DNA from 4 places in the Kitasatospora sp. NPDC057595 genome. Region 1 is predicted to be linked to each of the others. Evidence: riboswitches for the same ligand, from Rfam matches in the RefSeq annotation. Region 1 holds a riboswitch; each other region holds the start of a gene.
The links. A riboswitch is a leader RNA that binds a small molecule or an ion and turns the genes downstream of it on or off. The one in region 1 is predicted to bind cyclic di-AMP.

Region 1 (7,539 bases):
AGCGGGTCGAAGAACAGGCTGTTGCCGTCCTTGCCGGGGACCAGGCCGCCCGCGACGTCCACCGCGTGCCGCACGCCGTTGCCGGAGACGATCGTCCAGGACACCAGGACGTAGAGGAGACCGACCCCGACCACCGAGATCAGCGTCGCCCTGGGCACCACCCGCCCGGGGTCGCGGGACTCCTCCCCGTACATCGCGGTGGACTCGAAGCCGACCCACGAGCAGAACGCGAAGAACAGGCCCAGCCCGGCACCCCCGGTCCCCGTGCCGTGCACACCGCGGAAGGCGTTCAGCGGATCGAGCGCCTCCCCGACGATCCCGTCCGGTCCGCCGCCGGTGAACAGCACCGCCAGCGCGACGGCGCCCAGCACGGCGATCTCCAGCACCAGCGCCACCCCGAGCACCCGGGCGGTCAGGTGCAGGTCGAACCAGGCCATCACCGCGATCACCAGCAGCCCCAGCGCCGCGTACCAGCCCCAGGGCAGTTCCACCCCCAGTTGCGCGGCGACCAGCCCGCGCAGCGCGTACGCGAAGAAGCCGATCACCGCCGCCTCGAAGACGATGTACGCGAGCACCGCCAGCAGCCCCGAGGCCATCCCGACGACCCGGCCGAGTCCGTGCGAGATGTAGCCGTAGAACGCCCCGGCGGCGGTGATGTGACGGGCCATCGCCACGTAGCCGACCGAGAAGACGGTGAGCACCAGGGTCGCGAGGACGTACGCGGCGGGCGCGCCGGCGCCGTTGCCCTGGCCGACGACGATCGGGAGGTTGCCGGTCATCGCGGTGATCGGCGCGGCCGTGGCGACCGCCATGAACACCACGCCCGCCAGGCCGACCGAGTCGGCCTTCAGCCGCTCCACCCCCGGGTCCCCGACCGCGTTCCCGACCGCGTCCCCGCGCTGGATGGCCATCCGGCCCCCTTCACCCGCCGTGCCCGTGCCGCCCGCCGGACCGGTCGGGCGATGCCAACCCGACAGCATCGGGGCGCGGCGCACCGGCCCGCAACACAGGGTGAACCGGCGTCACCAGCACCGGGTTGACGCCCTGTTCGACCACCGCCCGCCCCGTTCGACCGAACCCGGGCCGAACCCGGGCCGGACGCCGAACCACGACCGACGAGGCCCGCCGGTCCACAACGGCGGCCGGCCCGGCCCGCGAGAGAGGTCTCGCGAGCCGGGCCGGCCGGACGGGCGTGTCCCGCGCCCGTCGGTCCGCTTGAGGTGCGGCGATCACCCGGTCGAGCGGTCACCCGACATGACCATTCCGGGAGAGTCGTTTCGCCCCGCACCCAGCGGTGGCGGGTGTGATCCGACCCTGGGGTCAGATCGAGACGCCGTGCGCCCGCAGGTAGGCGATCGGGTCGATGTCCGAGCCGTACTCCGAGCCGGTGCGGATCTCGAAGTGCAGGTGCGGGCCGGTCACGTTGCCGGTGGCACCGGAGAGGCCGATCTGCTGGCCGACGGTGACGGTCTGGCCGATCTTGACGCCGATCGAGGACAGGTGCGCGTACTGGGCGTACTTGCCGTCGGCGAGCTTGATCTCGACCTCGTTGCCGTAGGCGCCGCCGTTGCCGGCCTTCACCACGGTGCCGTTGGCGACGGCGCGCAGCGGGGTGCCGGTGGAGGCGACGAAGTCGGCACCGGTGTGGTGACCGGAGGACCACATCGAGCCGGCCACGCCGTAGGCGGTGCCGAGCTTCGGGTTGGCCACCGGGGAGGTGTAGCCGGAAGTGGCGGCGACGACCGGGGTCGCGACCACCGGGGCGGTGAGCGGCTGGACGGCGGGCTTGCCGACCGGGACGGCCGGGGTGGTGGCCGGGGCGGCCGGCTTGGTGGCCGGAGCAGCCGGCTTGGTGGCCGGGGCGGCGTGCTTCGCGGCCGGAGCGGCCGACTTGGCGGCCGGGGCGGTGTGCTTCACGGCCGGCTTGGTGGCCGGAGCCGCCTTGGTGCCGAGCGCGAGCTTCTGGCCCGGGAAGATGAGGTTCGGGTTGGCGCCGACGACCGAGCGGTTGTGCTCGTACAGCGCCTGCCAGCCACCGTCGACGTGCTTCGCGGCGGCGATCTTCGACAGGGTGTCCCCGCCGACGACCTTGTAGCTCTCCTCGACCGGGGCGGCCGGGGTGCTCTCAGCAGCCGGGGCGGCAGCCTGGGCGGCCGGAGCGGCGGGCTTCGCGGCCGGGACCTCGTGGGCCTGGGCGGTGACGGTGGTCACCAGCGGGAGGGCGAAGGCGGCACCGGTGACGGCGGTGGCGATGCCGATGCGAGCGGCGCGGGGCAGGGCGATACGACGAGCCTGTGCGGGCATGCGAAAGGTCCTCTCCGACGCCTGCGAGGTGAGCTGTCGGGTTCGGGCTGGAGTTGCCCGGCCGCCGATAAAGGCGGCTTCACCCCAAGCCGGACCGCGGGAAATACCGGTCCGGCGACTTACCTGTGGGTCCCCCGCTCCTGCCGTACAGAGTTCGTTGCGTACCACCGGGCAGCGGCAGGACTAGGCGTTCCACCCGGTGGCCACCCGGGCTGACGCCGGGCGGTCGCTGAACTAAAACTCATCCGTTCGGGTGAAGCAATGTCGATCTACGCGACCCGGGACCAAAGTCCGCATTGCCGTGACGCTCCGCTCGGAATGCATGCACAGTACGCACACAATCCATTGACGGTGCGCATGTGATCCGCAACCCTGCGCCCATATGAAAACCAGTACGTATGCGATCACTCACGGAGCGGCCACCACCCGACACACCCCCGGTGACCCTTGTCACGTGGGCCCCACGGGACGCACCATGGGCCGTGGCCACCTCCGAGGCCGGCACCCTGCGGTTGGGCACCGCGCAGGGTCGCTGGGTAGTTCTGGCAACGGTGCTCGGCTCCAGCATGGCGATGCTCGACGGGACCGTCGTGAACGTCGCACTGCCCCGGATCGGCGCCGATCTCGGCGCCCAACTCGACGCCCTGCAATGGACGCTCAACGCCTATCTGCTCACCCTGGCGGGCCTGATCCTGCTCGGCGGCGCACTGGGCGACCGCTACGGACGGCGCCGGATCTTCCTGCTCGGCGTGGTCTGGTTCGCCGCCGCCTCCGCGGCCTGCGCCGCCGCACCGAACATCCAGGTGCTGATCATCGCGCGCGCCGTGCAGGGAATCGGCGGCGCACTGCTCACCCCCGGCTCGCTGGCGATGCTCCAGGCGGTCTTCCACCCGGACGACCGTTCGGCGGCCGTCGGCCTCTGGTCGGGGTTCGGCGGGGTGTCGGCGGCGGTCGGCCCGCTGCTCGGCGGCTGGCTGGTGGACGGCCCCGGCTGGCGGTGGATCTTCCTGCTGAACCTGCCGCTGGCGGCACTGGTGGTGGCGGTGTCCGCCCGGCACGTGCCGGAGAGCCGGGACGAGTCCGCGACCGGCCGATTCGACGTGCTCGGCGCGGTGCTGGCCGCCCTGGCGCTGGGCGCCGTCACCTACGCGCTGACCGCCGCCGGGAAGGGGCTGTCCCCCGTGGTCTGGGTCACCGGGGCGGCGGGCCTGCTGCTCGGATACGCCTTCATCGCCGTCGAGCGCCGCACCCCGGAGCCGATGCTACCGCTCGGCCTGTTCTCCTCGCGGTTGTTCACCGCCGTGAACCTGGTCACCCTCGCCGTCTACGCGGCGTTCAGCGGCGTCTTCTTCCTGCTCGTGGTGCAGCTGCAGATCGTCTCCGGCTTCTCCCCGCTGGTCTCCGGGCTGGCCCTGGTGCCGATCACCGTCATCATGCTGGTGCTGTCCGCCCGGGCCGGCCGGCTGGGCAAGCGGATCGGCCCCCGGCTGCCGCTCACCGTCGGCCCGATGCTCTGCGCGGTGGGCGTGCTGCTGATGCTGCGGATCGGTCCCGGCGCCTCGTACTGGACGGACGTGCTGCCCGCCGTCTCGGTGATGGGCTTCGGCATGGTGCTGCTGGTCGCACCGCTGACCGCCACCGTGCTGGCGGCGGTGGACGTGCGGCACGCGGGCATCGCCAGCGGGGTCAACAACGCCGCCGCCCGGGCGGCCGGCCTGCTGGCGGTCGCCGCGCTGCCCGCGCTGGCCGGCCTCAGCGGGGACGCCTACCGGGTGCCGCACGCCGTCGACTCAGCCTTCCGCACCGCGATGCTGATCTGTGCCGGGCTGCTGGTGGCCGGCGGGCTGACCGCGCTGCTCGCCGTCCACGGCAATGTGCTGGCCCCGGCGGACGAGCGCCCGGTGGCCGAACCGGACTGCCGCTACACCTGCCCCACCAACGGCCCGCCGCTCGACCCGGGGCACCCGGCCGCCGTCCCGGCCGAGCGCGGCGAGGGCCCCGCCGCCTCCTCGGCGACGGGACCCTGAGAAGAGCGCAGACGATCCGTCAGAGGATGTCGCCCGGCGCGTACTTGGCGGCCTCCGGGTACGCGGCCGCGACGGCCTCGATCCGGCGGACGACCTCGGCGACCTGCGCGCCGGCCGCACCGGTGAAGGACAGCCGGTCGGCCAGCAGCGCGTCCAGCGCGGCCCGGTCCAGCGGGATCCGCTCGTCGTTCGCCAGCCGGTCCAGCAGCTCGTTCTCCCGGGCGCCGGCCCGCATCGCGAGCGCCGAAGCGACGGCGTGCTCCTTGATGACCTCGTGCCCGGTCTCCCGGCCGACGCCCGCGCGCACCGCGCCCATCAGCACCTTGGTGGTGGCCAGGAACGGCAGGTAGCGGTCCAGCTCGGCCTCGATCACGGCCGGGAAGGCGCCGAACTCGTCGAGGACGGTCAGGAAGGTCTCCAGCAGGCCGTCGAAGGCGAAGAAGGCGTCCGGCAGCGCGACCCGGCGGACCACCGAGCAGGAGACGTCACCCTCGTTCCACTGGTCGCCGGCCAGCTCGCCGGTCATCGACGCGTAGCCGCGCAGGATCACGGCCAGGCCGTTGACACGCTCGCAGGAGCGGGTGTTCATCTTGTGCGGCATCGCCGAGGAGCCGACCTGGCCCTCCTTGAAGCCCTCGGTCACCAGCTCGTGGCCGGCCATCAGGCGGATGGTCTTGGCCAGGCTGGACGGCGCGGCGGCCAGCTGGACGAGGGCGGTCAGCACCTCGAAGTCCAGCGAGCGCGGGTAGACCTGGCCCACGCTGGTGAGCACGTTGTCGAAGCCGAGGTGCGCGGCGACCCGGCGCTCCAGCTCGGCGAGCTTGTCGGTGTCGCCGCCGAGCAGGTCGAGCATGTCCTGGGCGGTGCCCACCGGGCCCTTGATCCCGCGCAGCGGGTAGCGGGCGATCAGCTCCTCCAGACGGCGGAAGGCGACCAGCAGCTCGTCCGCGATCGACGCGAAGCGCTTGCCCAGGGTGGTGGCCTGCGCGGCCACGTTGTGCGAGCGGCCGGCCATGACCAGCTCGGCGTGCTCGGCGGAGATCCGGCCCAGCCGGACCAGCACGGCGACGGTGCGGTCGCGCACGTGCTCCAGCGACTGCCGGATCTGCAGCTGCTCGACGTTCTCGGTCAGGTCCCGGGAGGTCATCCCCTTGTGGATCTGCTCGTGGCCGGCGAGGTCGCTGAACTCCTCGATCCGGGCCTTGACGTCGTGCCGGGTGACCCGCTCGCGGGCGGCGATGGAGGCGAGGTCGACCTGGTCGATCACCCGCTCGTAGTCGGCGACGGCGGTGGCGGGCACCTCGACACCGAGGTCCTGCTGGGCCTTCAGGACGGCGAGCCAGAGGTGGCGCTCAAGCACCACCTTGTGCTCGGGGGACCACAGCTGGGCCAGGGTCGCCGAGGCGTACCGGGAGGCCAGGACATTGGGGATCTGGGGCTTCGCGCTCACGCTTCGCAAGCCTAACAGCCGAGGTCAGCCGGAACGGCCCGGGCTCGGGTAGGCTGGGGCACTTGAGCCACCGTCAAATAGAGCCTCATGAACTCCTCACCGCAAGGATACCACACCCATGAACGGATCTCCAGCGGTTCCCCCTCGTCCGGCCGGAACGGACGCCCTCCTCGCCGAGGCGCTGCGCACCGAACAGGCCCGACTGACCGGCCTCTACGCCCATCTGGACGCCGCCCGCGAGCGCGCCCGCCGGGCCCTCGCGGCGGCCGGCCGCGACGCCGGCCCGGGCGGCACCCACCAGGCCCGGCTGGAGCGCGAGCTGCGTGCCGCCGGGGCCGCCGGCCGGGCCGCCCGGCTGGAGGCCGTCGAGCACGGCCTGTGCTTCGGCCGCCTGGACCACCGCGACGGCACCGTCCGCCACATCGGCCGGATCGGCCTCACCGACGAGCTGGACGAGACCTACGAGCCCGTGCTGGTCGACTGGCGCGCCCCCGCCGCCCGCCCGTTCTACACCGCCACCCCGGCCGACCCGGGCGATCTGGTCCGCCGCCGCCACCTGTACACCAGCGGCCGCACCCTGACCGGACTGGACGACGAGGCGCTCGACCTGGCCGGCCTGGACGAGGACGGCCGGCGCGGCCTGGTCGGCGAGGCGGCGCTGCTGGCCGCCCTCGACCGCGAGCGCACCGGCCGGATGGCCACCGTGGTCGCCACCATCCAGGCCGAGCAGGACCGGGTGATCCGCGCCCCGCTGCCCGGTGCCCTGGTCGTCCAGGGCGGCCCCGGCACCGGGAAGACGGTCACCGCCCTGCACCGCGCCGCCTATCTGCTCTACACCCACCGCGCGGTACTGGAGCGGCGCGGCGTCCTGGTGCTCGGCCCCAACCCGGCGTTCCTGCGCTACATCGACCAGGTGCTGCCCGCGCTCGGCGAGACCGAGGTGGTGCTGTGCACCGTCGGCGAGCTGTTCCCCGGCGTCCGGGCCACCGTCGAGGACGGGCCGGCCGCCGCGGTGGTCAAGGGCGGGCCGTGGATGGCGGACGTGGTGCGGCGCGCCGTCGAGGCCCACCAGCGGCTGCCCGCGGGCGACCTGCTGCTCGGCGAGCACCTGCGGCTGCCCCACCGGGTCTGCGCCGAGGCCAGGACGGCCGCGCGCGGACTGCGGGTGCCGCACAACCGGGCCCGCGGCTTCTTCCTGCGCACCCTGCTGGACGCCCTCGCGGTGGCGCAGGCGCTCTCCCTCGGCCGCCCGTACGACGACGAGGAGGCCCGCCACGCCCCGCGCGAGCTCTGGGAGCAGCCCGGGATCCGCGCCGAACTCGACTCCCTGTGGCCGGTTCTGACACCGCATCGGCTCGTCGACCGGCTGTTCTCCGACCCCGCCCTGCTGGCCGCCGCGGCCCCCGGCCTCTCCCCCGCACAGCGCGCCGCGGTGCAACGCCCGGCCGGCGCGCCGTGGACCACCGGGGACGTCCCGCTGCTCGACGAGGCGGCCGAACTCCTCGGCCAGGACGGCGCCGCGACCCGGGCCCGCTCCCGCGCCGCCGCACGGGCACTGGACGAGGAGCTGGCCTACGCCGAGGGCGTGCTCACCGTCACCGGCCAGCGGGAGGACGCCACCCTGGACGCCGGGCTGCTCGCCGAGCGCTTCCGCGACACCGGCCCGGACCTCACCACCGCCGAGCGCGCCGCCGCCGACCGCGAGTGGGCGTACGGGCACGTGGTGGTCGACGAGGCGCAGGAACTGTCCGCGATGGC
Region 2 (7,539 bases), on a different contig from region 1:
ACCACTGAGTCATCGTCACGCGGCGAATTCTAGGGTGATGATCCTACGAAGGTGTGAACGGATCTCGCCAAGTGACCGGATATCGTCGATATCCCGTCAAGAGCGCGCCAAACCGCACTGCTTCGGGCGCGACCGGACGGTCCGTGGACCTCCGATCGGCGCCCCACCGGTCCCACTAGTGCACAGTGGACAACCGGTGCAACAGCAGCAGCGCCACATCGTCCGGACGCGAACGCCGTTCGATGACGTTCAGGGTGAGCAGATCGGCCAACCTCTCCAGGGCCGGACCGGGCTCCACCCGCACCGGGCCGGCGTTGCGCGCCCACAGCTCAAGACCGCCGAGCATCCGCTGCACCGACTCGTCGTAGTCCTCCTCGCGGTCCTCCACCAGTCCGTCGGTGTAGACGAGCAGCGTCTCGCCGGGTTCCAGCCGCTCCACCGCCAGCGGGTACGGCCGGTCCGGGGCGACGCCCAGCGGCGGGCCGCCGGGCAGCTCCAGCTCCACCGCCTTGGCGTCCTCGGTGACCCTGACCGGGGCCGGGTGACCGGCGCGGGCGGCCCGCAGCGTGCCGTCGGCCGGGTCGAGGGTCAGATACAGGCAGGTGGCGAACAGCTCGGTGTCCAGCTCGGCGAGCAGCCGGCTGGTCCGGGCCAGCGTGGCCGCCGGATCGTGGCCGTCGGTGGCGTACGCGCGCAGCCCGCTGCGCAGCTGGCCCATCACCGCCGTGGCCTCGGCGTTGTGGCCCTGGACGTCGCCGATCACCAGGCCGATCCGGCCGTCCGGCAGCCGCAGCAGGTCGTACCAGTCGCCGCCGATCTGCATGCCCTCGGTGCTCGGCAGGTAGCGGGCGGCGGTGGCGATCCCGGGCAGCCGGGGCAGGCTGCGCGGCAGCATCGCGCGCTGCAGCTCGGTGGCCCGGTGGTGGTGGGTGTCGTAGAGGCGGGCCCGTTCCAGGGACTGCGCGAGGATGCCCGCGAAGGCGGAGTAGAGGGTGCGGTCCTCGCGGCTGAAGATCCGCTCGGTGGCGAAGGTGATCAGGCAGGAGCCGACCTGCCGGCCGGAGGCGACCAGCGGCAGCACCGCCCACGCGGCCGGGGCGAGCGGGCCGCCGCCCCCGGTGCCCGCCTCCCGCGGCCGTCCGCGCTCCGGGGCCCGCCCGCGGCCCCGTCCGCGCCGGGCCGGCTCGCTGAACAGCGGGGTCGAGCGGGCCAGCGCGCGCTGCATCACGCCCTCCGACAGGTCGGCCAGCCGGGTCAGCTCGGTGCGCCGGGGGCCGCCGTAGACGGTGTGCGCGACGGGCAGCAGCCGGCCCTCGTCGACCAGGTCCAGCACGATGCTGGCCGCGCCGAAGGCGGGGCGGGCGACGTCGGTCACGGCCGTGGTGACGTCCCGGACGGTGATCGCCCGGGACAGCGCCCGGGTGAGCGCCAGCAGCAGCGCCGAGCGGGCCCCGGCGGCGGACGTCCCCCCGGCGGCCCCGTCGGCGTTCCCGGCGTTCCCGGCGTTCCCGGTGTTCCCGTCCGACCGGACCCGGCGCCCGGCACGGCGTTCGTCGGGGGCGCGGCCGTGGTCGAGGTCGGCGATCAGCCCGGAGATCCGGACCGGCCGGCGGTGCACGTCCAGCATGACCTCGCCGGTCTCCTCGATCCGGATCACCCCGCCGCCCCGGCGCGGCACCCGGTAGCGGATCCGGTACGGGCCGCCGGTGGAGAGCGCCTCGGCGAGCGCGGCCTGGACGTCCGGCAGGTCCTCGGGGTGGACGACGAGGTCGAGGTTGGGTGCGGGGGCGGGGCCGCCGTCCACCGGCGCGGGCCGGCCGACCAGCCGCAGCGCCTGGGCGTCCCAGTGGGTCTCGCCGGTGACCAGGTCGCGCTCGAAGGCGCCGTGCCCGGCGGCGCGCACGGCGAGCGAGAGCAGCGGGTGGGCCGTCCCGGCGGCCGGGTCGCCGCCCGGGCCGGGGCCGGGGCGCACCCCGTTCGCCGCGCCGCCGCCGGTGCGCGGCGCCCGGGGCGCCCCGGCGTGCTCCAGCAGGTGGGCCAGCCGGTGCGCGCAGGCGTCCGCGAGGGTCTCCAGCACGTCCAGGTCGCGTCGCGGGACGATCCCCCGGTGGGCGAGCGCGAGGACGAGCACGCCGATCGGCTGCTCGTCGACGACCATCGGCAGGGCGACGATGGCGACCATCCCGGTGCCCATGCCGGCGTTGCGGTTGGGGTAGTCGACGCTGGTGCGCTCGGGGCTCAGCAGATAGGGGCGGCGCAGCTTCAGCGCCATCGCGGCGGGCAGCTCACCGGCCGGGTCGACCACGCTGTAGCGCTCGTGGGCCCAGTCGGGCAGGCCGTGGGAGGCGGTGAGCCGGAGCATCCCGCCGGGGTCCAGCAGGTAGAGCGCCGAGCCCTCGCCGGTGATCCAGCCGGGGCCCTCGGCGAGCACGGTGCCGAGCAGTTCGGCGGCGCTGGTGCAGCCGAGCAGTAATCGGACGCAGCGCATGGCACTGCGCGCGGTGGGGCTGCTGCGCGGGTCCACGGGACGGCCGGCCTCTCCGGTTCCTTATGGGGCAGTTAATTCTTAATACCTTATTTCTTAAGTGGGTGAGGCGTGGGGTGAACGGCGCTCTCCGTGGCGTCCGATCGGCAGGTGTACGGGAAGCGGACAGCCGTGTTCGGGCAGCGGGGCGGCCGGTGTACGGGCACCCCCTCCGGGTCCGGTACCCTTCTCCGTACGACGTGCCGCCGGACAGGCGGGTCGGACGGTACGGGGCTATAGCTCAGACGGTTAGAGCGCTTCCCTGATAAGGAAGAGGCCACAGGTTCAAGTCCTGTTAGCCCCACACCATCCCGAAGGGCCCGGAGCGATTCCGCTCCGGGCCCTTCGGCGTTCCCCGGCCCCCGGCCGGCGCCGCTCAGGGGCGGGGCCAGCCGCGCAGACCGGCGGTCAGCACGGTGATCATGCGCTCCTGGGTCTCCCCGAGGTCCTCGGCGAGCTGGAAGGCACCGCCGGTCGACAGCGCGGCGAAGCCGTGGGCCAGCGAGCGGAAGGTGCGGGCGGCGTGGATCGCCTCGGAGCCCTCCAGCCCGTACGCGCGCAGCACCGCGACGATCACCCCGACCAGCCGGCCCGCCGCCGCGACCAGGTCGGCGTCCGGCTGCGGCGCCTGCGGCAGGGCGGCGTAGCGGTGCGGGTGCTCGGTGGCGTACGCGTGGTACGACCGCAGGACGGCGGCGACCGCGGCGTCCCCGCTGCGGCCGAGCGCGGCCTCGGCGAGCCGGTCGGCCAGCTCCGCGGTCACCCGGACGGCCACCAGCCGGCGCAGTTCGGCCAGGCCGCCGCTGACGTGCTTGTACAGCGAGGGGGTGGCGACCCCGGCCCGGGCGGCCACGGCGGCCAGGGTGAGGGCCTCGGGGCCCTGCTCGTCGATGAGGGCGATGGCGTGGCCGACGACCTGCTCGGGGGTCAGTCCGACTCGGGGCACAGCGGTTCTCCTAGCGGGGGGCGGGACGGCCGGTGGCGCTCAGGCCAGGTCGGCGAGGAAGGGCAGCAGGGCGTCGGCGGTCGCCCGCGGGTGGTCGGCCATCGGGTAGTGGCCCGCGCCCTCGATCATCACCTTCCGCGCGTTCAGCGCGGCGGCCTGCCGGTCGGCGACCAGCTCCGGCTTCGAGAAGTCGGGGTCCTTCGAGCCCATCACCACCAGCGCCGGGCAGCGCACGGCGGCGGTCCAGCCGGTCGGCGCCGAGTCGCCGCGCACGTAGCCGCGGGTGGCGGTCCGGCGGCCCGGGGTGCGCATCGCGGCGACCAGCCCGGCCACGTACTCCTCGTGGTCGGCCGGCTTGGGGCCCGGGTAGGCGGCCTTGCGGTGGTAGAGGCCCCAGAACGCGGGCGAGCGCACCAGCAGTGCGCCCATCGCGCCGACCACCAGGCGCTGCAGCGCGCCCGGCGGCACGTTCTCGACGAAGGCGTCGATCAGGACGACGCCGGCGACCCGCCCGGGGGCGTCCCCGGCCGCCTTGACGACGCTGGCTCCGGTGTAGGAGTTGCCCGCCAGCACGGCCCGGTCGACGCCCAGGTGGTCCAGCAGGGCGAGGACGTCACCGGCTATCGAGGCGGGGGAGTAGTCGTCCCAGAGGATCGAGGACTCGCCGAAGCCGCGCAGGTCCATGGTGATCACCCGGCGGCCGGCGGCGGCCAGCAGCGGGCGCAGGTGGCGGTAGGCGGCCCGGCTGTCGAGCATCCCGGGGAGCAGGACGACCGGGACGCCCTCGCCGTGCTCGGTGTCGTCGAAGGCGATCCGGCCGCCGGGCAGGTCGAGGTGGTGGGTGACGGGGGCGAGGGTGCCGTTCATGGGGAGCCTCCTGGGGCGGGATCGTCGGCGAGGCGCCGATGGCCATAAAGCTAAGGCTAATAGCCTTAGCCGTCAAGCTATCGGTCGTTCTCCGTGTGACCGGCCCCGCCGGTGGAGACCGGTCAGACGCCTTCCACCTTGAACGGGTCGTGCTCGGTCAGCAGCTTGTCCAGCCGCGCCTGGTCGACCCGGGTCACCAGCTCGGAGGTCTCCTGCCGGTCCCGGACCACCTTGGAGAGGGTGAACGTCGAGGTGATCGTGTAGAGCAGGCCGAGGGCGAGGAACGCCCGGGTCCACGGCTCCACCGGGAGGAAGGCGATCCCGACGCCGAGGGTGGTGCCGGAGAGGGCGAAGGACAGCACGGCCTGGATGTAGTACGCAGGCGTGGTGCGGGACTGCATCGGTGCGCTCATGGCGTCAGGATGGCCGCGCGGAGCCCGGCCGCACATGAGTAGGCGTACTCAAGTGAGGGGCCGTTCGTTGACGTCCTGACACGTTCGGTAGTGTCAGTTGTCATCAAACGTCCCAAATCGCCCACCGGACCGCGTGGTGTCCGGTCCGTATCGGTCGTCACCAACGGATGGCTTGGAATCGGGGGCCTCTCGGATTAACGTTTGATAACGCAGCGCGGTCGCAACGCCGTACCCAGACGGCACCGTGCGCCGTCGCCTAATCCCACCGGCCGGCCTTCGGGCAGGCCAGGGAGCCGGGGAACCACGTTCCTTGGGGTGAATCGGCCGGGCCCAGGCCCAGCCGTAGGAGACCTTCCTGCTCCGAACCCGTCAGCTAACCCGGTAGGCGCGAAGGAAGGAAAGGAGCGCGCCTCCGTGGCGTCGACGCACACCCCGGCACATCCGTCCGGTTCCTCGGCCGGTACCCAGCTGCTCGACCACCCCGGCCCGTTCACCGGGCAGGGCCCGTTCGGCGGCCCCGCCGACGAGACCGCTCCGCCGGCCGCCGAGACCAGCCGGCACCGGATGCCCCGGCAGGGCCGCGGCACCGCTCCGCTGCTCGGCGTCACCGCCGTCGCCGCCACCCTGGGCGCCACCGGCTTCGCCTCCGCCACCCCGGCCGCCGCTCCCGCCGTCGAGACGCCCGACGAACTGCCGGTCGCGCTCTCCGCCGACCCCGGCCTCGCGCTCGCCGCCCGCATCCAGCAGCAGGCCGACAGCCAGCGCACCGCGGCCGAGGAGAGCGCCCGCGTCCAGGCCGCCCAGGAGGCCGAGGCCAAGCGCGCCGCCCAGGTCGCCCAGCAGGAGGAGGCCAGGCGGGCCGCCGAGGAGGCCGAGAAGGCCAAGCTCGCCGCCATCAAGCTGCCGGTGCGGGACTACAACCTCTCGGCCCACTACGGCCAGAGCGCCCGCTACTGGGCCCACCTGCACACCGGCCTGGACTTCGCCGCCGACACCGGCACCCCGGTCTACGCGGTCGGCCAGGGCACCATCACCTCAGCCGGCTGGGCGGGCGCCTACGGCTACCGGATCGTCGAGACCCTGCCCGACGGCACCGAGATCTGGTACTGCCACCTCTCCTCGATCATCAAGGGCTCGGGCAAGGTCGTCCCCGGCCAGCAGATCGGCAAGGTCGGCGCGACCGGCAACGTCACCGGCCCGCACCTGCACGTCGAGGTCCGCCCCGGTGGCGGCGCCCCCGTCGACCCGGAGAGCTGGTTCGAGCAGCGCGGCGTCACCCCCTGACGCCGCCCCGGACACCCTGAGCACCCCGCCCCGCCGGACGTGATCCGGCGGGGCGGGGCGCTGTCGGGGATCGGATCAGCAGGTGACGGGCGCGGTGACGGTCGCGGTCGCCCCGTAGCCCCAGGTGGTGGTCGTGAGGGTGGCCGTGACGGTGGAGCCGCACGGCGCGGTGGCCGCCAGGTAGCCGAAGCCGCGCCCGCCGGGCGGGAGGATGCCGCTCCCGGTGTCGGTGCCGAGCGAGGCGCCGCCGACGACGCCGAGGGTCAGGGTGTACGAGGCGGACTGCGCGGTCCAGTCGGAACGGGTCGGCGAAGTGTAGCCGCCGGCCGTCACGCCGGTGCCGTCGATCGTGACGCAGACCTGGCTCCGGAGTGCACCGACGGGGCCGTCGGCACAGGTGGTGGTCGCGGTGGTCGTGGTGCCCGCCGTCGTGCCGGTGGTCTGCGCGGTGGCCTGGGCGGCACCCGCGAAACCGAGCGAGGACAGCGCGGTACCGGCCGCCAGGACCGCGACGAAACGCTTCATCAGGGTTTCTCTCCTTCGAAAACGGTGGCAGGAGGAGCAGTGGAGCGCGTGTGATATGTCACGCTTCACATGGCGGATGATTCCACCGCACCCGATCCATCACTCCTGACCGGCCCCGAATCCCTTGAGGAGTACCGGAATTGACCGCTCGGTGGCTCGAATCCACGGCCGTGCCCTGCCGCCGCTACTCCGCCTCGGGCCCCTCGTACCCCTCCGGCCCCTCGTGGTCCCCGTGCTCCTCGTATCCCTCGTACTCCTCGTATCCTTCGGGGTCCTCCGCCGGCTCCAGCCCGGCCAGGTAGGCGTCGATCTCCGCCTGCCCCGGCTCCGGCGCCAGCTCCGGGAACTCCTCCACGAGCAGCCGCGGCAGCCCCGGCACCGTCCACCCGCCGGCCAGCTCCAGCGCCACCTCGACCGCGGCCTCCTCGAACGCCCCGAAGTCCCCGGCCAGCTCCTCCGGCATCGGCCGGCCCAGCGCCGTCAGCTCCGCCAGGTTCCGGTAGCTGCGCTGCATCAGCCCCTGCTCCAGCAGCCGTCGCGCGCCGTCGGTGGCCATCCCGACCGCCAGCGCCCGGGCCCCGCCGTCCCAGCCCCCGTCGTCCACCGGGTCCAGCAGCCCGTCCGCCTCCAGCGCCGCGAAGGCCGCCGACCGCTCCTGCGGCGCCAGCTCCCGGAACCCCTCCAGCCAGGCCCGCACCGCCGGCTCGTCGCCGGTGTCCACCCCGTCCGCGCGCAGCAGCAGCGTGTACAGCCGGGGCCAGGTCACCAGGTCCGCCCGGCGCAGCAGCCCGGCCGCCACCTCGCCCTGCCACTCGGCCTCGGCGTGCAGCCGCTCCTGCCGCTTGGCGTTCAGCCGCTTCGCCGCCCGCTGGTGGTCGACCAGCAGCCGCACCGCCGCGCCGTACGCCAGCGGGTCCTGCCCCGGCTCCGGCTGGACGTACAGGTACAGCCGCTCGTACAGCAGGTGCTCCACCGCGGCG
Region 3 (7,539 bases), on a different contig from region 1:
CCGCTACGACGTGATCGTCACCGCGATCGCGGTGGCCGGTCTGCTGGCGCTGGTCCGCCGCCCGGCGATCGGCGGCCTGCTGCTGGGTCTCGGCGGCATCGTCAAGATCTGGCCGCTGCTCGGCCTCATCGGCACCCCGTCCGGGCGGCGCACCCGCCGCTCCTGGACGGCCGCGGCCGCCGCGACCGCCGCGATCGGCTTCCTGCTGGCGGCCGGGATGAACGGCGCGTTCGAGTTCCTGACGTTCCAGAAGGACCGCGGCATCGAGGTGGAGTCGGTCGGCGCGCTGCCGATCCACTTCGCCCGCATCGCCGGCGCCTGGGACGGCAAGGTGATGATGAACTACGGCTCGGTGGAGATGCTCGGGCCGTGGGTCGAGGTGGTCAGCAAGGTGATGCTGGCCGGCACCGTGCTCGGCTTCGGCTGGCTGCTGCTGTGGCGCTTCACCGCCCGCCGGCGCAACGCGGCCACCATGTACGACGCGGCGCTCGCCGCGCTGCTGATCTTCACCGTGACCAGCCGGGTGATCAGCCCGCAGTACCTGGTCTGGCTGGTCGGCGCGGCGGCGGTCTGCCTGACCGTGCGCGGCACCAGCCAGCGGCCGGTGGCGCTGCTGATCCTGGCGGCGACCCCGCTGACCCTGGTGGAGTTCCCGCTGGTCTTCGGCGACGTGGTCGCCAGCCGGCCGGGCGCGATCGCCGTGCTGACCGCGCGCAACCTGCTGCTGCTGGCCGCCACCGGGCTGTCCTGCGTGCGGCTGTGGCGCTCCACCCGGCGCGGCGAGCCGCTCCCGGAGACCGTGGTGATGACCCGCCCGGAGCCGGTGCCGGCGGCCGCGTTCTCGGTCCGCCCGGGCATCGCGTACGAGCAGGACCTGCTGGACGGCATCGACCGGCCGGCCGCCGCGCCCCGCGAGCGGCGCCAGGGCGCCCGGCCCTAGCCGGGCTCACCAGGCCGCGAGTGCCCGGAGCTCGGCCTGCCAGAGGCCGGTGAACTCGGCCAGGCCGAGGCCGAGCCGGTCCCGGAGCAGCCCGTCCAGCCAGGCCCGCCGGTCCGCGCCCGGGCCCGCCGCGCCGACCGCCCGGTAGAGCTCCACCAGCCGCCGCGGCCCGTACCGACGGGCGATCAGGTCGCAGGCCAGCCAGGCCTGCTCGTAGACCTGCGCGAGGCCCTCGCCACCGGCCGTGAAGGCGGCGTCCTCGGGCAGCGCGGCGGGCAGCCGCCCGGCGGCGACGTCCCGGGCCAGCTCCGGGGCGAGCTGCCGGGCCGGGCGGCCCGCGTCGTGGTAGCCGGTCCAGTCGGCGACGCCCTCGGAGAGCCAGAGCGGCGTCCAGGCGCTGGTGTCGGCCCGGGTCGCCACGTGCACCGCCTCGTGGGTGACCACCACCTGGCGGCCGAAGTCGCTCAGGTTCGGGTAGCCGTCCGGATTGACCAGGACCCGGTCGGCCGGGGCGTTCAGCGGCGCGCCGGGCGCGGCCACGGTGACCGCGGCCATGCCCGACCAGCCGGACCGCTCCTCCGCCAGCAGCCGGGTGAACTGCTCACCGGTGGCGGGCAGTTCCAGCAGCAGCCGGCCGGCCCAGGCGGTGCCCCAGAGGGCCTCCACGGCGGTCACCGCGCGGTCGCCGACGGCGGCGAGCCCGGCGAGGGCGGGCGCGCCCGAGGCGTCCGAAGCGTCCGCCCCGAGCACGCCGAGCACCAGACAGCGGGCGCCGGCCCCGGCCCGCACGGCGCCGAGGTCCCACAGCGGCGGCGGCCCGCCCGCGCCCTCCTCGCGTTCGACCCGCCAGCCGGCGGCGGACCGGGCCAGGACCAGCCGGCGCGGGTGGACCACCGGAAGACGGTCGTACCCGGTCACCTCGACGGTCAGCTCGGCGGTGGCGGTGCACCGGCCGGCCGGGTCCACCGGGCCGAGCAGCAGGTTCCGGTACCCCGCCCGCAGCGGCAGCTCCGGCGGTCCCGCGGTCAGCGCCCGGGCCCGCCCGTCGAGCAGCGCCAGGACGTCGGCGTGCGCGTCCGAGGCCGCGGCGGCGGGCCGCGCCGGACCGGCCCCGGGCAGCGAGAGCTGGGCCAGCCCGCCGGCCGCGAGCAGCAGGGCGGTGCGCCGCGACGGCAGGCGGCCGACGGCGGGATCCGGGCGGCTCAGAGCCGGATCACCCCCGCGACCGGCATCGTGCTGACGCTCTCGTAGCGGACCCTGGCGCCCGGGTAGGGGGCGTGCACGATCACCCCGCCGCCGGCGTACATCCCGACGTGGTGCATGTCCCGGTAGAAGATCACCAGGTCTCCCGGCCGCGCTTCGGAGAGGCTGACCCGCTGCCCGGCGTACGCCTGGGCCTGCGAGGTGCGCGGCAGGGTCACTCCGGCCTGCCGCCAGCTCCAGTACATCAGACCGGAGCAGTCGAACGCCTTGGGCCCGGTGGATCCGTAGACGTAGGGCGAACCGATCATCCGCACCGCGGCGGCCAGCGCGGCGGCGCCGCGTTCGGAGGCGGGCGGGGTGCTGCCGAGGTCCAGCCGGTCGGTGCCGCGGGTGACGCGCTGCTCGGCGTCCCGGGCGTCCTGGGCGGCGAGCCGGGCGCGCTCGGCGGTGCCGAGGCTGTTGAGCAGCCGCTGCGCCGTGGCGAGCCGCTGCTGGATCTGCTGCTTGCTCTCGGCCAGCGCCTTGCGGGTCTGCTCCAGCTCGGCGAGCTTGGCGGTGGCCTCGGCCCGGCGCTGGTCGAGCACCCGCTGACGGCCCACCACCTCGTGCAGGGTCTCGTTCTGCCGCTCGGCGGCCTGGTCGAGGGTGCGGGCCCGGGAGAGGTAGCCCTCCGGGTCGGTGGAGAGCATCAGCTGGACGGTCCGGGTCATCCCGCCGCCGCGGTACTCGGCGCCCGCCACGGTGGCGAGGTCGCCGCGCAGCCGGTTGAGCTCGTCCTGGGCGACGGCGATCTGCTGCTGCAGCGTCCCGGTCTCGTTCTGGAGCTTCTGCTGGGCCTCCTGGGCGGCGTTGAACCGCTCCGAGGCCTGCTCGGCCTCGTCGTAGAGCTGCTCCACCTGGGCCTTGACGTCCTTGCGGTCGGCCGGGCCGTCCGGCGAGCCGGGCGCGGCCTGGGCACAGCCGGCGGTCGCCACGCCGAGCGCGGTGGTGGCCGCCGCGGTGAACACCAGCGCCCGGGCGAGCGCGTGCGCACCTGACAGCGGGGAACGGCGGTGCACGGCCATGCGACGTCGGCTCCGATCCTGGGCCCGGCCCGCCGCCGCGCCGGGACGGGCGGCGGTCGAAGCGGGCGTCCGGTGGCAGACGTTAGCGAGTCCGGGCAACCGATTCCAAACCCCTCCGAACCCGAATATTCGGACACTTATCGGACGTCAGATCGGTTCGCGGACCGAGCGCCCCGTCGGGCCGGGGAACGCCGCGGGCCCGGTCCCCCGCATGGGGGACCGGGCCCGACGGAGCCTGCCGACCGTGGGTCAGAGGCGCACGATGGTGTTGACCGGCATGTTGGAGGCCGACTCGTAGCGGACCGACGCGCCCGGCTTCGGGGCGTGGATGACCTGGCCGCCGCCCACGTAGATGCCCACGTGGTGGCGGTCGCCGTAGAAGATCACCAGGTCGCCGGGCTGGGCCTTGGAGATGTCCGACCCGATCTGGGTACCGGCGGTGGCCTGCGCCTGCGAGGTGCGCGGCAGCGACACGCCCGCCTGGGCGTACGCCCAGCCGGTGAGGCCCGAGCAGTCGAAGGAGTTGGGGCCGGTGGCGCCGTAGACGTACGGCGAGCCGAGCTTGCTCTCGGCGGCGGCGATCGCGGCGGCGGCGCGCGAGCCGTTGGCGGCGGGCGCGGCCGGCTTGGTGGCCTCGGCGGCCGGGGCCGACGCGGTCGAGGAGCTCGACGAGCCGGAGGAGCTCGACGAGCCCGAGGACGGCGCGCTCAGGTTGCTGCGGTTGTTGTCCCGGGAGGCGCGCTCGGCGTCGGCCTTCTCCTTGGCGGCCTTGGCGGCCTCGGCCTTGGCGGCGTCCGCCTTCGCCTTGGCCTCGGCGGCGGCCTTCTCCTCGGCCGCGCGGATGGCCTGACGCTCCTGCTCGGTGAGCGTGTTGAGCAGGTCCTGGGCCTTCTGCAGCTTGCCCTGGACCTCCTCCTTGGAGGACTTCAGCTGCTGGGTGGTGGCCTCCAGCTCGCCGAGCTTGGCCTGGGTCTCGGTGCGGTCCTGGTCGAGCCTGCGCTGCTGCTCCTGGAGCTCCTTCAGCGCGCCGGACTGGGTGGAGCCGGCCTGGTTCAGGGCGTCGGCCTGGCTGAGGAAGTTGTCCGGGCTGGCGGAGAGCATCAGCTGGACGGTCTGCGAGATGCCGCCCGTGCGGTACTGCTCGCCGGCGATCTCGGAGAGACCACCCTGCGCCTCGATCACCGAGGCCTGCTGACGGGCCACCTTGTCCTGCAGCTCGGCGACCTGCTTCTGCAGCTCCTGCTGCTTGGCCTGGGCGCCGTTGTACTTCTCGGTGGCGACCTCGGCCTGCTCGTTGAGCTGGTCGACCTGCTCCTTGACCTGATCCTTGGTCGGCGTCGGGTCGGCGTGGGCGCCGGACTGCGCGGAGAGGGCGACGGCAGCGGCGGCCACCCCGGTCAGGATCGAGACACGGGCGCGGCCGGCGGGCTTGGGACGACGATGGGACGCCACGAAGGCGGACTCCTTCTTCCTCATCCGCCTACCGGGTGAGCTGACGGGTTCGGGCGGAAGCGTGCCCTACGACGCCTCACCCGCCGCTCGCGCGGCCGGCCTGGCGCCGATTCACCCCGGAGGAACGTGGTTCCCCGGCTCCGCTCCACAGCGGGCCCCCGACTACTGGGTCCTCACTCGAACGGGCGACCCGAAGGCCCCGTCCCACTGCTTCGCGAACTCGGCGGCGAACCCCGCCGCCACCCAGGCTGGGTGATCGACTGTGCGTGGTTCGAGTCACGACCCTAGTAACAGATCCGTGATCCGTTCAAATCCTTGTCAGAAAAAAGCCGGAAGAATGCCCAAGTTCTTTTGTGAATATGACCGACCGTGACCAACCATCCACGTCCGGCTGATCATTTTCCGTCAGACGGTCGAACGGGCGGGCGAAACGCCAACGCCACCCCCGTGCGGAGGTGGCGCTGATCACAGGAGCCCTCGGCGGGCCGCCCGGGCGTGTCGTGCCGGTCCGTCAGACCCGGCGGATCGTGTTGATCGGCATGGCGTCGGCCTTCATCACCTTCACCACGTCACCGGTGTGCGGCGCGTGCACCACCATGCCGTTGCCGATGTACATGCCGACGTGGCTGCGGTCGCTGCGGTAGATGATCAGGTCGCCCGGCTGGGCCTCGGCCAGCGACGGCACCCGGGTGCCGTAGTTGCCCTGGGCCTGCGAGGTGCGCGGCAGCGAGACGCCGGCCTTCCCGTACGCCCAGACCATCAGACCGGAGCAGTCGAAGGTGCTCGGGCCGGTGGCGCCCCAGACGTACGGCGAGCCCTGCTTGCCCATCGCGTTGGAGACCGCGGCGCCGGCCATGCCGCTGGCCTGCGGCAGGCTGCCCAGGTCGGTGCGCTCGTTGCCGCGCGAGGCGCGGTCGGCCTGCTGCTGCGCCGCCTTCAGCGCGGCGCGGTCGGCGGCGCTCAGCGAGTTCAGCAGGTCCTGGGCTTCCTTGAGCTTCTTGTTGACCTCGGCCTTGGACTGGTTCAGGTCCTTGGTGGTGGTGTCCAGCGAGGCCAGTACGGCGGCCGCCTCGGTCTTCTGCTGGTCGAGCCGGCGCTGCTGGTCCTGCAGGCCCTTGAGCGCCTCGGCCTGGCTGGAGCTGGCCTGCTGCACGCTGGAGGCCTTGTCCAGGTAGCCGGACGGGTCCGAGGAGAGCATCAGCTGGACGGACGGGTCGATGCCGCCGGTGCGGTACTGCTCGCCCGCCACCTCGGACAGCCCGGCCTGGAGCTGGGTCATCTGCTCCTGGCCGCGGGCCACCTGGTCCTGCAGCTGGTCGGCCTGCTTGCGCAGCTGGTCGGCGCGCTCCTTGGCGCCGTTGTACCGCTCGGTGGCCTGCTCGGCCTCCTCCTGCAGCTGGTCGATCTGCGCCTTGACGTCGTCCTTCTTGGGCGACGGGCTGGGCGCGGCGTGGGCGGCGACCTGGGCGGAGAGAGCGACCGCGGTCGCAGCGGCAGCGGTGAGCACGGAGACCCGCGCGCGGCTCGGCTGCTTGGGACGGCGGTGGGAGGCCAAAGGGACCGGCTCCTTCTTCCAATGGCCTCACCCGAAGGGGTGAGAATCCGGAAAATAGGTTTGACGCCAGACCCTAGTGAAGATCCACGCTTCGCGCCACTCCCCCGATCGCGTGAACCCGCGCCGCCGATCTGACTTCACAGAACTCGCACACCATCGCCATCACGGCGCTGACCAGCCGTCATACCGACCGGCTCGCAGCCGGGAGCGGTTACGGCCTGGCCAACCGGTTCAGCAGCAGCACCGATGCGACGGGGCGCGCGCCGGCCTTCCGCACGCCCTCCGCGACCTCCCGGTCGGTGGAGACCACCACCACCGGGCGCCCCTGCGGCTCCGCCCGGACCAGTCGGCGGATCAGCTCGTCCGCCGTCTCCCCGGTCCGGCTGAACCGCACCCGCACCCCGCGCGGCGGCGCCATGATCACCGGCACGTCCAGGTCCTGGCCGTCGAACACGCAGGTGACCTCCGCCTGGGTGCGCTGCGCCAGCATCGCCAGCCCGCCCAGCAGCCGGATCCGCTGCTGCTCCAGCGGCAGCGTCGGATAGCCCGTCTTGGTCACGTTGTAGCCGTCCACCACCAGATGGACCTGCGGGATCGCCAGCAGCTGGTCCAGCAGCGCCGGATCGTCCTCGGCCAGGCCGCGCCGCGCCACGTCGTGCGGCGAGGCCGAGCCCGGCTCCACCGCCTCCACCAGGTCCGCCGGGCGGATCTGGGACACCGGCAGCGCCAGCTCCCGCTGGAGCCCCTGCGCCGACTGCAGCACGGTGTCCAGCAGCAGCCGCAGCCGCATGTCCTCGACGCTGCGCCCCTCGCGGGCCGACCGGCGCCCCTGCTCCGCGACGTTCTCCAGCTCCGTGACCCGGTGCCGCAGCCGGCGTGCCTCGCTCTCCGCCGTGTTCCGCTCGGCCGCCGCCTGCGCCCTGACCGCCTCCAGCTCGGCGGCCACCTTGCGGGTCTCCGCCTGCGCCCTCCGGGTGTCGCTCTCCAGCGACCGCAGCCGGCGGCGCAGCGAGTCCGCCTCCCGGCGGACGTCCTCCGACTCGGCCCGCTGCCGGTCCAGGTCGGCGCGCGCCGCCGAGCGCACCTCGGCCAGCTCGGCCTGCAGCTTCTCCACCAGCCGCGCCGCCTCGGCCGCCGCGCCCTCGGCGCCCGCCCGCTCGGCCTCCTCGCCGGCCTCGGCCACCAGCCGGCTCCATCCGGCGGAGCGCACCAGGTAGGCGGCCGCCGCGACGTCCATCGGGTCCGCGGCGCCCGGCACGGTGCCCGACTCCAGGGCCCTGACCAGGTCCGGCTGGCCCAGCCGCAGCCGCTCCGCTATCCGCGAC
Region 4 (7,539 bases), on a different contig from region 1:
ATGGGAGGAGCTGTCTCCAGCGGGGGCGGGGGCGGGTGGTGAGGGAGGGGCGGGCTGCCCCGGGGTGGCGGGGGCCACCGGCGCGGGAGCGGCCAGGGGTGCGGCGGCGGCGTCCACGGAGTCCCAGACGCTGGCGTACCAGGGCCGGGCCGCCTCGGCCGGACCGGCCGCCGGGCCCGCCGCGGGCGCCGGAGCGCCCAGCGCGGACCCGGCCGCGTCCCGGGCCGCCGGGTCCACCGCGATGTACGGGGTCTCCCCCGGCATCGCGTAGTGCAGCCGGGTGCGGGCCTGCGCCTTGACGTACTCCGGGTCCTGCCAGCGGGCCTTCTCCCGGCGCAGCTGCTCGACCTGCTGCCGGGCGTGCTCGGCCCGGGCGCGCTGCGCCGAGATCTCCGAACGCTGCGAGATGAACTGCCGCGTCGGGTAGGCGAGGATCGCCACCAGGGAGCAGAGCACCAGGACGAGGACGGTCGCCCGGCTCGTGAACCGAGGCCGGGCCGCCAAGCCCGGGATCCTCCAGCCTGCCATCTGCGGTGTCCCCTCCTGGTCGCGACGGTGCCCCGCCGTCCACCCTACGGGGTGAACGGCGGGGCACCGGTCAGGCGTGCGCTACCTGGCGTCCCGGCGATACCGGCCGGGCGCCGTCGGTCGGGCTCAGCCCTCGTGCTTGAACCGCGGGAACGCGCCGCGGCCGGCGTACTCGGCGGCGTCGTCGAGGATCTCCTCGATGCGCAGCAGCTGGTTGTACTTGGCGACGCGCTCGGAGCGGGCCGGGGCGCCGGTCTTGATCTGGCCGCAGTTGGTGGCGACGGCCAGGTCGGCGATGGTGACGTCCTCGGTCTCGCCGGAGCGGTGCGACATCATGCAGCGGTAGCCGTTGCGCTGGGCCAGCTCGACGGCGTCCAGGGTCTCGGTCAGCGAGCCGATCTGGTTGACCTTCACCAGCAGCGCGTTGGCGGTGCCGGTCTCGATGCCGCGGGCCAGGCGGGCCGGGTTGGTGACGAACAGGTCGTCGCCGACCAGCTGGACCTTGTCGCCCAGCTTCTCGGTCATGGCCTTCCAGCCGTCCCAGTCCGACTCGTCCAGCGGGTCCTCGATGGAGACCAGCGGGTAGGCGGCGACCAGGCCGGCGTAGTACTCGATGAGCTCGGCGGAGGAGAGCGCCTTGCCCTCGAACTGGTAGGCGCCGTCCTCGTAGAACTCGGAGGAGGCGACGTCCAGGGCCAGCGCGACGTCCTTGCCCGGCACGTAGCCGGCCTTCTGGATGGCCTCGACGATGAGGTCCAGGGCCTCGCGGTTGGAGTCCAGGTTGGGGGCGAAGCCGCCCTCGTCGCCCAGGCCGGTCGACAGACCGCGCTCCTTCAGCACGCCCTTGAGGGTGTGGTAGACCTCGACGCCCCAGCGGACGGCCTCGGAGAAGGACTCCGCGCCGATCGGGGCGATCATGAACTCCTGGATGTCGACGTTGGAGTCCGCGTGCGAGCCGCCGTTGAGGATGTTCATCATCGGGACCGGCAGGACGTGCGCGTTCGGGCCGCCCAGGTAGCGGAACAGCGGCAGATCGCTGGCCTCGGAGGCGGCGTGCGCGACGGCCAGCGAGACGCCCAGGATGGCGTTGGCGCCGAGCGAGGACTTGTCCGGGGTGGCGTCCAGGTCGAGCATGGCCTGGTCGATCAGGCGCTGCTCGGTGGCGTCGTAGCCGACCAGCTCGGGGCCGATCTGCTCGATGACGGCCAGGACGGCCTTCTCCACGCCCTTGCCGAAGTAGCGGTTCTTGTCACCGTCGCGGAGCTCCAGCGCCTCGAAGGCGCCGGTGGAAGCACCCGACGGGACGGCGGCACGGCCGGTGCTGCCGTCGTCGAGGCCGACCTCGACCTCGACCGTGGGGTTGCCGCGCGAGTCGAGAATCTCACGAGCGACGACGACATCGATGGACGGCACGAGGCATCTCCTAGCGGAAGCAGGTTCGGCTGACGGTGGGGTGCAGTCGGCCGGACGATTGCGGAGTCGTTACGACCAGAGCCTAACCGCACGGGCTGTCCGGGCCACGTCGACCTCGGTTCCGTCTCAGCGTGTGGCCGTGCTACCCACCGGTAGTTCACCTGGTTGCCCGACCTGCGGGGGCCGGATGCGGACGAAGGGGACCGATCGGCCCCCTCCGCCCGTCCGTGGGATCGGACCGGCCGTCAGCCGAGGGTCAGGACCTGGCCCGGGACGATCAGGTTCGGGTCGCCGCCGACGGTGCCGCGGTTGCCGTCGTACAGCGCCTGCCAGCCGCCGGAGACGCCCTGGGCGGTGGCGATCCCGGCGAGCGTGTCGCCGGAGCGGACGGTGTAGCCCTGGCCGGCCGGCTGCTGCTGGGCGGCGGGGGCGCTCTGGACGGGCTGGGCGGCCGGCTGGCCGGCGTACTGCTGGTAGACGCTCTGGTGGCTGGTCCAGTACCAGGCGCCGTTGTTCTGGTACCAGTACACCTTGGCGTCGGCGTCCCAGCCGGCCTTGCCGGAGAAGGCCGGCGCCTGCGGGGCCTGCTGCTGGGTCTGCTGCGGGGCCTGCTGGGTCTGCTGGGCGCTCTGCGGCGCGTACTGCCGGGCCTGCGGCTTGGCGGCCTGCTGCTGCGGCTGGGCCTGCGGGGTGGCGGCCGGCTTCGGGGCGGCGGGCTTCGGGGTCTGCTGCTGGGCCTGCGGCTTCGGGGCGGCCGGCTTGGCGTCCGTCGAGGTGTCGACCGCCGCCGGGGCGCCGCCCTTGGTCAGGCCCGCCTTCTGGGAGCAGACCGGCCAGGCGCCCGGGCCCTGCGAGGCGAGGACCTTCTCGGCGACCGAGATCTGCTGCCCCTTCGAGGCCTGGTTGGCCTGCGGCGCGTAGGCGGTGCCGCCGTACGCCTTCCAGGTGCTGGGGGTGAACTGGAGGCCGCCGTAGAAGCCGTTGCCGGTGTTGATGCTCCAGTTGCCGCCGCTCTCGCACTGGGCGACCGCGTCCCAGGTGGAGGCCGGGGCGGCGGAGGCACCGGTGGCGCTCAGGATCGGCATCGCCAGCCCGACGCCGGCGACACCGGCGACGGCGATGGCCTTCTCGGCCTGGGTACGGCGACGGTGACGACCGGTTCCAACGAACAGCATGAAGAGGTCCCTCTCCGCACGCCTGCGAGGTGAGCTGTCGGGTTCGGACCGGGAGGTGGCCCGGCCGCGCGGAGGCGGCTTCACCCCTAGCCGTGGGAGACGGCGCAAAACCTGGGTCCCCCGCCCCTGCCCAGGGTTCTGGTCGGTTTCCCGTGGTGCGGCGGGCAGGACTCGGCGTTCCGCGCACGGGGCTCGCAGCTGCGAACTCCACGGAGAGTAGACAGATCTTCAGAGCAATCACAAGCTCATATCGCAGATATCACATGGACATCACGTCATGTGATTGATTGCCTACCAACCGAGGCGGTATGTCCGGATTGAGGGTGGTTCAGACTCCCTGAAAGTGGGCAACGGAGAGCCCCCGTCAGCGTGTTGTGCCGGCTCGTCAGCTTCCCGAGCCGACCTCCGGAACCGCTCCGAGCTGCGCATTCTCCGGCGTGAATTCCACCGGAAGCTCACGGAGTCCACGCATGATCAGACCGCCGCGCCAGCGCAGGTCGTCGGGGTCGGCGGCCAGCCGCAGGTCCGGCAGCCGGGTCAGCAGGGTGGCCAGCGCGGCCCGCCCCTCCAGCCGCGCCAGCGGCGCGCCGATGCAGTAGTGGATGCCGTGCCCGAAGCCCAGGTGCGGGTTGTCCGCGCGGGCCAGGTCCAGGGTGTTCTCGTGGGCGAACCGCGCCGGGTCCCGGTCCGCCGCCGCGAGCACCACCAGCACCGGGTCGCCGACCGGGATCTCCACCCCGCCGATGGTCAGCGGACTGGTCGCGAACCGCCAGGTGGCCAGCTCCACCGGCCCGTCGTAGCGCAGGAGCTCCTCGATCCCGGTCTCCAGCAGCGCGCTCTCGCCACGCCCCACGGACTCCTGGAGCAGGGCCCGCTGGCCCGGGTTGCGCAGCAGCGCGTACACGCCGTTGCCGATCAGGTTGACCGTCGTCTCGAAGCCGGCGAACAGCAGGATGAAGGCCATCGCCGCGGCCTCGTTCTCGGTCAGGTGCTCGCCGTGGTCGCTGGCCCGGATCAGCCCCGAGATCAGGTCGTCGCCGAGGTCGGCCCGCTTGCGGTGGATCAGCTCCGCCAGGTACGCCCGCATCCGCTTCACCGCGCGCCCCACCCCGCCGCGGCCGCCGCCGCCGTGGCCCGGCTTGGTGTGTCGCAGCATCATCCCGGCCCAGTCCCGGAAGTCGTCCTGGTCCTCGGCCGGCACCCCGAGCAGGTCGCAGATCGCGTAGATGGGGAGCGGGAAGGCGAACTCGTGGATGAGGTCGGCCGAGCCGCGCGCCGCGAAGCCGTCGATCAGCCGGTCGGTCAGCTGCTGCACCCGCGGTTCGAAGGCCGCCACCCGGCGCGGCGTGAACGCCTTGGACACCAGCCGGCGCAGCCGGGTGTGGTCCGGCGGGTCGATGTTCAGCAGGTGCGTCATCAGATCGGCCTGGCGCTCGCCCGGGATGCCGACCCGGCCGGTGCGGTGGGCCTGCTCGCTGTGGTGCACCGGGTTCTTGGAGAGCCGGCTGTCCGCGAGCGCCTGCCGGGCGTCCGCGTACCGCGTGACCAGCCATGCCTCGACCCCGCTCGGCAGGGTGGTCCGGTGCACCGGCTCGTGCTCGCGCAGCCACGCGTACGCGGGGTACGGATCGGCGGCGAACTCCCAGGTGAACAGGGGCGGACGGGCGGAGGCGGGCTGAGCTGGCATGGCTCGACGGTATCCCGGGCGTGTCCCGGCGACCGCACGGCGTGCACACGGGCGCTCGGGGCACCGGGCGAAGCCCTTCCGCGTGGCAGGCGTGAGCCTGGTCACCTGAGGGGTAATTCCTGTTGCGGAGGGTCAGGACCTGCCTACGATCCTCCGCAAGATGTCCGTGGGCGACGGTGCGGAGCCGCCCACAGGGAGGAGCAAGGCCATGCGGGTCACCGGTTCGGTCGTCGTGATCACCGTCCTCGACGGCGGGTCGGGGGCGGACCTCGCCCGCCGCCTCACCGCGGCGGGCGCCGCCGGCGTGCTGATCGCCGACCAGCGGGTCGGGGTCGCCGAGGACCTCGCCACCGAACTCGACCGGCCGCGCTGCCCGGTCGTCGGCGTCTGCGGCGACGTCCGCCGCCCCAGTGACGTCGCCGCGCTGGTCGACACCGCCGAGAAGCACCTGGGCCCGATCGACCTGTTCTGCGTGGCCGGGCCGGACGGCGAGCGGATCGTCTCCCTCTCCGACCTGCCCGACCACCTCGACCTGGAGCGGCTCGCCGAACTCGTCGCCCTGGTCGGCGAGGCGATCGGCGAGGTCGTCGTCCCGGCGCAGCGCCGCCCGGTGGAGGACGTCGCCGCCGTCTGAGAAAGTGTTGGGTAATCGGGTGATCACTCGTTCTTGAGGTCGTCGGCGAGGCGGCGGGCTGCTTCGGTCTCGATGGGGCCGCGTGGTTCGATCTCCTCGCCGGCGAGGCGGGCGGCCATGAGCCGGATCATGGCGACCTTGATCATCGCTTCGGCGTGCGCGGTCTTGCGCTCGTAGTCCCGTGCCAACCGTCTGCACCGTCCCAGCCAGGAGAATGTCCGCTCGACCACCCACCTGCGGGGCAGCACCTGGAAGCCTTTCACATCCGCGTTGCGCGGCACCGCGACGATCTCCAGGCCCTCGCGCCCGGCAGCCCACCCCACCAGCCCCGCGTCGACCACGTTGACGTAGCCGCCGTCGACCCAGACCAGCCCGACCTGCGGAAACTCCTCCCGAACCCCGGTGAGGACCAGCTTCGCGCCGGCCCGGTCCTGCACCGACGCCGAGTGCACGACCGCCCGCAGCACGAGCCCGCAGGTGTCCACCAGCAGGTGGCGCTTGCGGCCCCGCACGCGCTTGCCCGCGTCGTAGCCGATCGCCTGCCCGCCCTGGTGGCTGCGGGCCGACTGCGAGTCCAGCACCGCCGCCGAAGGCTGCGGATCCCGCCCGTCCGCCACCCGGACCCGCTCACGCAACGCATCGTGGACCCCGTTCCAGGTCCCGTCCGCCGTCCAGGCACGGAACCACCGGTACGCCACGTCCCACGGCGCCAGATCGTGCGGCACCAACCGCCACGCGCATCCACTGACCAGCACGTACAGCACCGTGTCCACGACCAGCCGCCGCGGGAACTTCAGCCGCCGACCCGCCCGACGAGGATCCCGTACCGGAAGCAGCGGCTCGATCACCGCCCACTGGGAATCCGTCAACGACGAGTCGTAGGACGGCTTGCACGCACAGACACACATGGCGGTGATCTTCGCGGACGCCACGTCCGCGAAGATCACCGCCAACGCATCACGGCACGCAGTTGATCAATTACCCAACACTTTCTGAGGCGTCGCCGTCCGGGGTGGGACCGTCCGGGGTGGGACCGTCCGGGGTGGGACCGTCCGGGGGCGTGACCGCTACTCCTCCGGCTTCAGACCCTCGGCGGCGCGCACCGCGTCCCGGTAGCCGCGGGCCGCGGCCCGCAGGGCGGCGTCGACATCGACCCCGGCGTCGTGCGCGCGCTGCGCCACCGCGAGCAGCAGCCGGCCCGCCGACTCCGCCGTGAGGTCGGCGGGCAGCTCGTACGGCTCGTCCGGCACGCCCGTGAAACCGGCCCGGCGCACCCGGGACACCAGCTTCGCCGCGTACGCGAGCGAGGGCAGCCCGGCCGGCACGCCGTCCAGCACCGATTCGCGCTCCGACTTCTCGGCCGCCTTGAGCGCCTCCCAGCTGGCCTCCACCTCGGCCGAACCGCTCGCCTCGGCGTCGCCGAACACGTGCGGGTGGCGGTACATCAGCTTGTCGACGATGTCGCCCGCCACGTCGTCGATCGAGAAGGCGCCGGTGGGGTGCTCCTCGGCGATCCGGGAGTGGAAGAAGACCTGGAGCAGGACGTCGCCCAGCTCCTCGCGGAGCATGTCGCGGTCCCCCTCCTCGATCGCCTCGACCAGTTCGTAGGCCTCCTCGACCAGGTACTTCACCAGGCTGGCGTGGGTCTGCTCGGCGTCCCACGGGCAGCCGCCCGGCGAGCGGAGCCGGTCCATCACGGAGACCAGGTCCAGCAGCCGCGCGCCCGGCAGGTCGTAGGAGCCGGGGAGCACCTCGATCTCCGGCACCTCGCCGGCGTGCTCGACGGCGAGGCGGGCCAGCGCGTCGGTCAGCCCGGGGTCGCCGTCCGGGCTGCCCAGCCAGACCGTCGGGCCGGCGCCGGCGCCCGGCTCGGCCGGGGCCCCGGTGAGCAGCCGGGCCAGCGCGGGGGCCGAGCCGGGGGCCACGATCCGGACCTCGACCCCGGCCTGCTCCACGGCGGGCAGCTGCGGGTGGGCGGGGTCGGCGGCGAGCACCCGGCCGGCCGAGCGCAGCGCCTCCCAGGCGGGCCAGGACAGCAGGCCGGGGGCCACCCGGTGGGTGGTGATGAGGAGGATCAGCTTCGCGCCCGGAGGATTCGTCGT

Region 2: it holds a riboswitch for cyclic di-AMP, as region 1 does, so the genes downstream of both, ACFU9E_RS33455 (M23 family metallopeptidase) here and ACFU9E_RS25025 (peptidoglycan DD-metalloendopeptidase family protein) in region 1, are expected to answer to the same signal.
Region 3: it holds a riboswitch for cyclic di-AMP, as region 1 does, so the genes downstream of both, ACFU9E_RS22475 (NlpC/P60 family protein) here and ACFU9E_RS25025 (peptidoglycan DD-metalloendopeptidase family protein) in region 1, are expected to answer to the same signal.
Region 4: it holds a riboswitch for cyclic di-AMP, as region 1 does, so the genes downstream of both, ACFU9E_RS02040 (transglycosylase family protein) here and ACFU9E_RS25025 (peptidoglycan DD-metalloendopeptidase family protein) in region 1, are expected to answer to the same signal.

What each region holds. Positions count from the first base shown of each region.
Region 1 covers NZ_JBHVGL010000018.1:33,315-40,853, reverse strand. The annotation lists gene ACFU9E_RS25030 (APC family permease) at 1-911, opposite strand, end outside; gene ACFU9E_RS25025 (peptidoglycan DD-metalloendopeptidase family protein) at 1,321-2,304, opposite strand; cyclic di-AMP (ydaO/yuaA leader) riboswitch at 2,308-2,474, opposite strand; gene ACFU9E_RS25020 (MFS transporter) at 2,703-4,331, shown strand; gene purB (adenylosuccinate lyase) at 4,351-5,781, opposite strand; gene ACFU9E_RS25010 (HelD family protein) at 5,900-7,539, shown strand, end outside.
Region 2 covers NZ_JBHVGL010000035.1:23,124-30,662, reverse strand. The annotation lists gene ACFU9E_RS33485 (sensor histidine kinase) at 1-13, opposite strand, end outside; gene ACFU9E_RS33480 (SpoIIE family protein phosphatase) at 176-2,524, opposite strand; tRNA gene ACFU9E_RS33475 (tRNA-Ile) at 2,755-2,828, shown strand; gene ACFU9E_RS33470 (TetR/AcrR family transcriptional regulator) at 2,901-3,470, opposite strand; gene ACFU9E_RS33465 (alpha/beta fold hydrolase) at 3,510-4,337, opposite strand; gene ACFU9E_RS33460 (YiaA/YiaB family inner membrane protein) at 4,460-4,750, opposite strand; cyclic di-AMP (ydaO/yuaA leader) riboswitch at 4,994-5,152, shown strand; gene ACFU9E_RS33455 (M23 family metallopeptidase) at 5,165-6,034, shown strand; gene ACFU9E_RS33450 (hypothetical protein) at 6,110-6,559, opposite strand; gene ACFU9E_RS33445 (hypothetical protein) at 6,744-7,539, opposite strand, start outside.
Region 3 covers NZ_JBHVGL010000015.1:34,533-42,071, forward strand. The annotation lists gene ACFU9E_RS22460 (glycosyltransferase 87 family protein) at 1-940, shown strand, start outside; gene ACFU9E_RS22465 (hypothetical protein) at 947-1,906, opposite strand; gene ACFU9E_RS22470 (NlpC/P60 family protein) at 2,143-3,207, opposite strand; gene ACFU9E_RS22475 (NlpC/P60 family protein) at 3,457-4,659, opposite strand; cyclic di-AMP (ydaO/yuaA leader) riboswitch at 4,670-4,826, opposite strand; gene ACFU9E_RS22480 (NlpC/P60 family protein) at 5,171-6,214, opposite strand; gene ACFU9E_RS22485 (NYN domain-containing protein) at 6,426-7,539, opposite strand, start outside.
Region 4 covers NZ_JBHVGL010000001.1:463,898-471,436, reverse strand. The annotation lists gene ACFU9E_RS02050 (septum formation initiator family protein) at 1-504, opposite strand, end outside; partial or broken gene ACFU9E_RS02055 (DUF501 domain-containing protein) at 1-20, opposite strand, end outside; gene eno (phosphopyruvate hydratase) at 655-1,941, opposite strand; gene ACFU9E_RS02040 (transglycosylase family protein) at 2,187-3,116, opposite strand; cyclic di-AMP (ydaO/yuaA leader) riboswitch at 3,122-3,270, opposite strand; gene ACFU9E_RS02035 (cytochrome P450) at 3,502-4,803, opposite strand; gene ACFU9E_RS02030 (SDR family NAD(P)-dependent oxidoreductase) at 5,012-5,437, shown strand; gene ACFU9E_RS02025 (IS5 family transposase) at 5,461-6,345, opposite strand; gene ACFU9E_RS02020 (MazG family protein) at 6,505-7,539, opposite strand, start outside.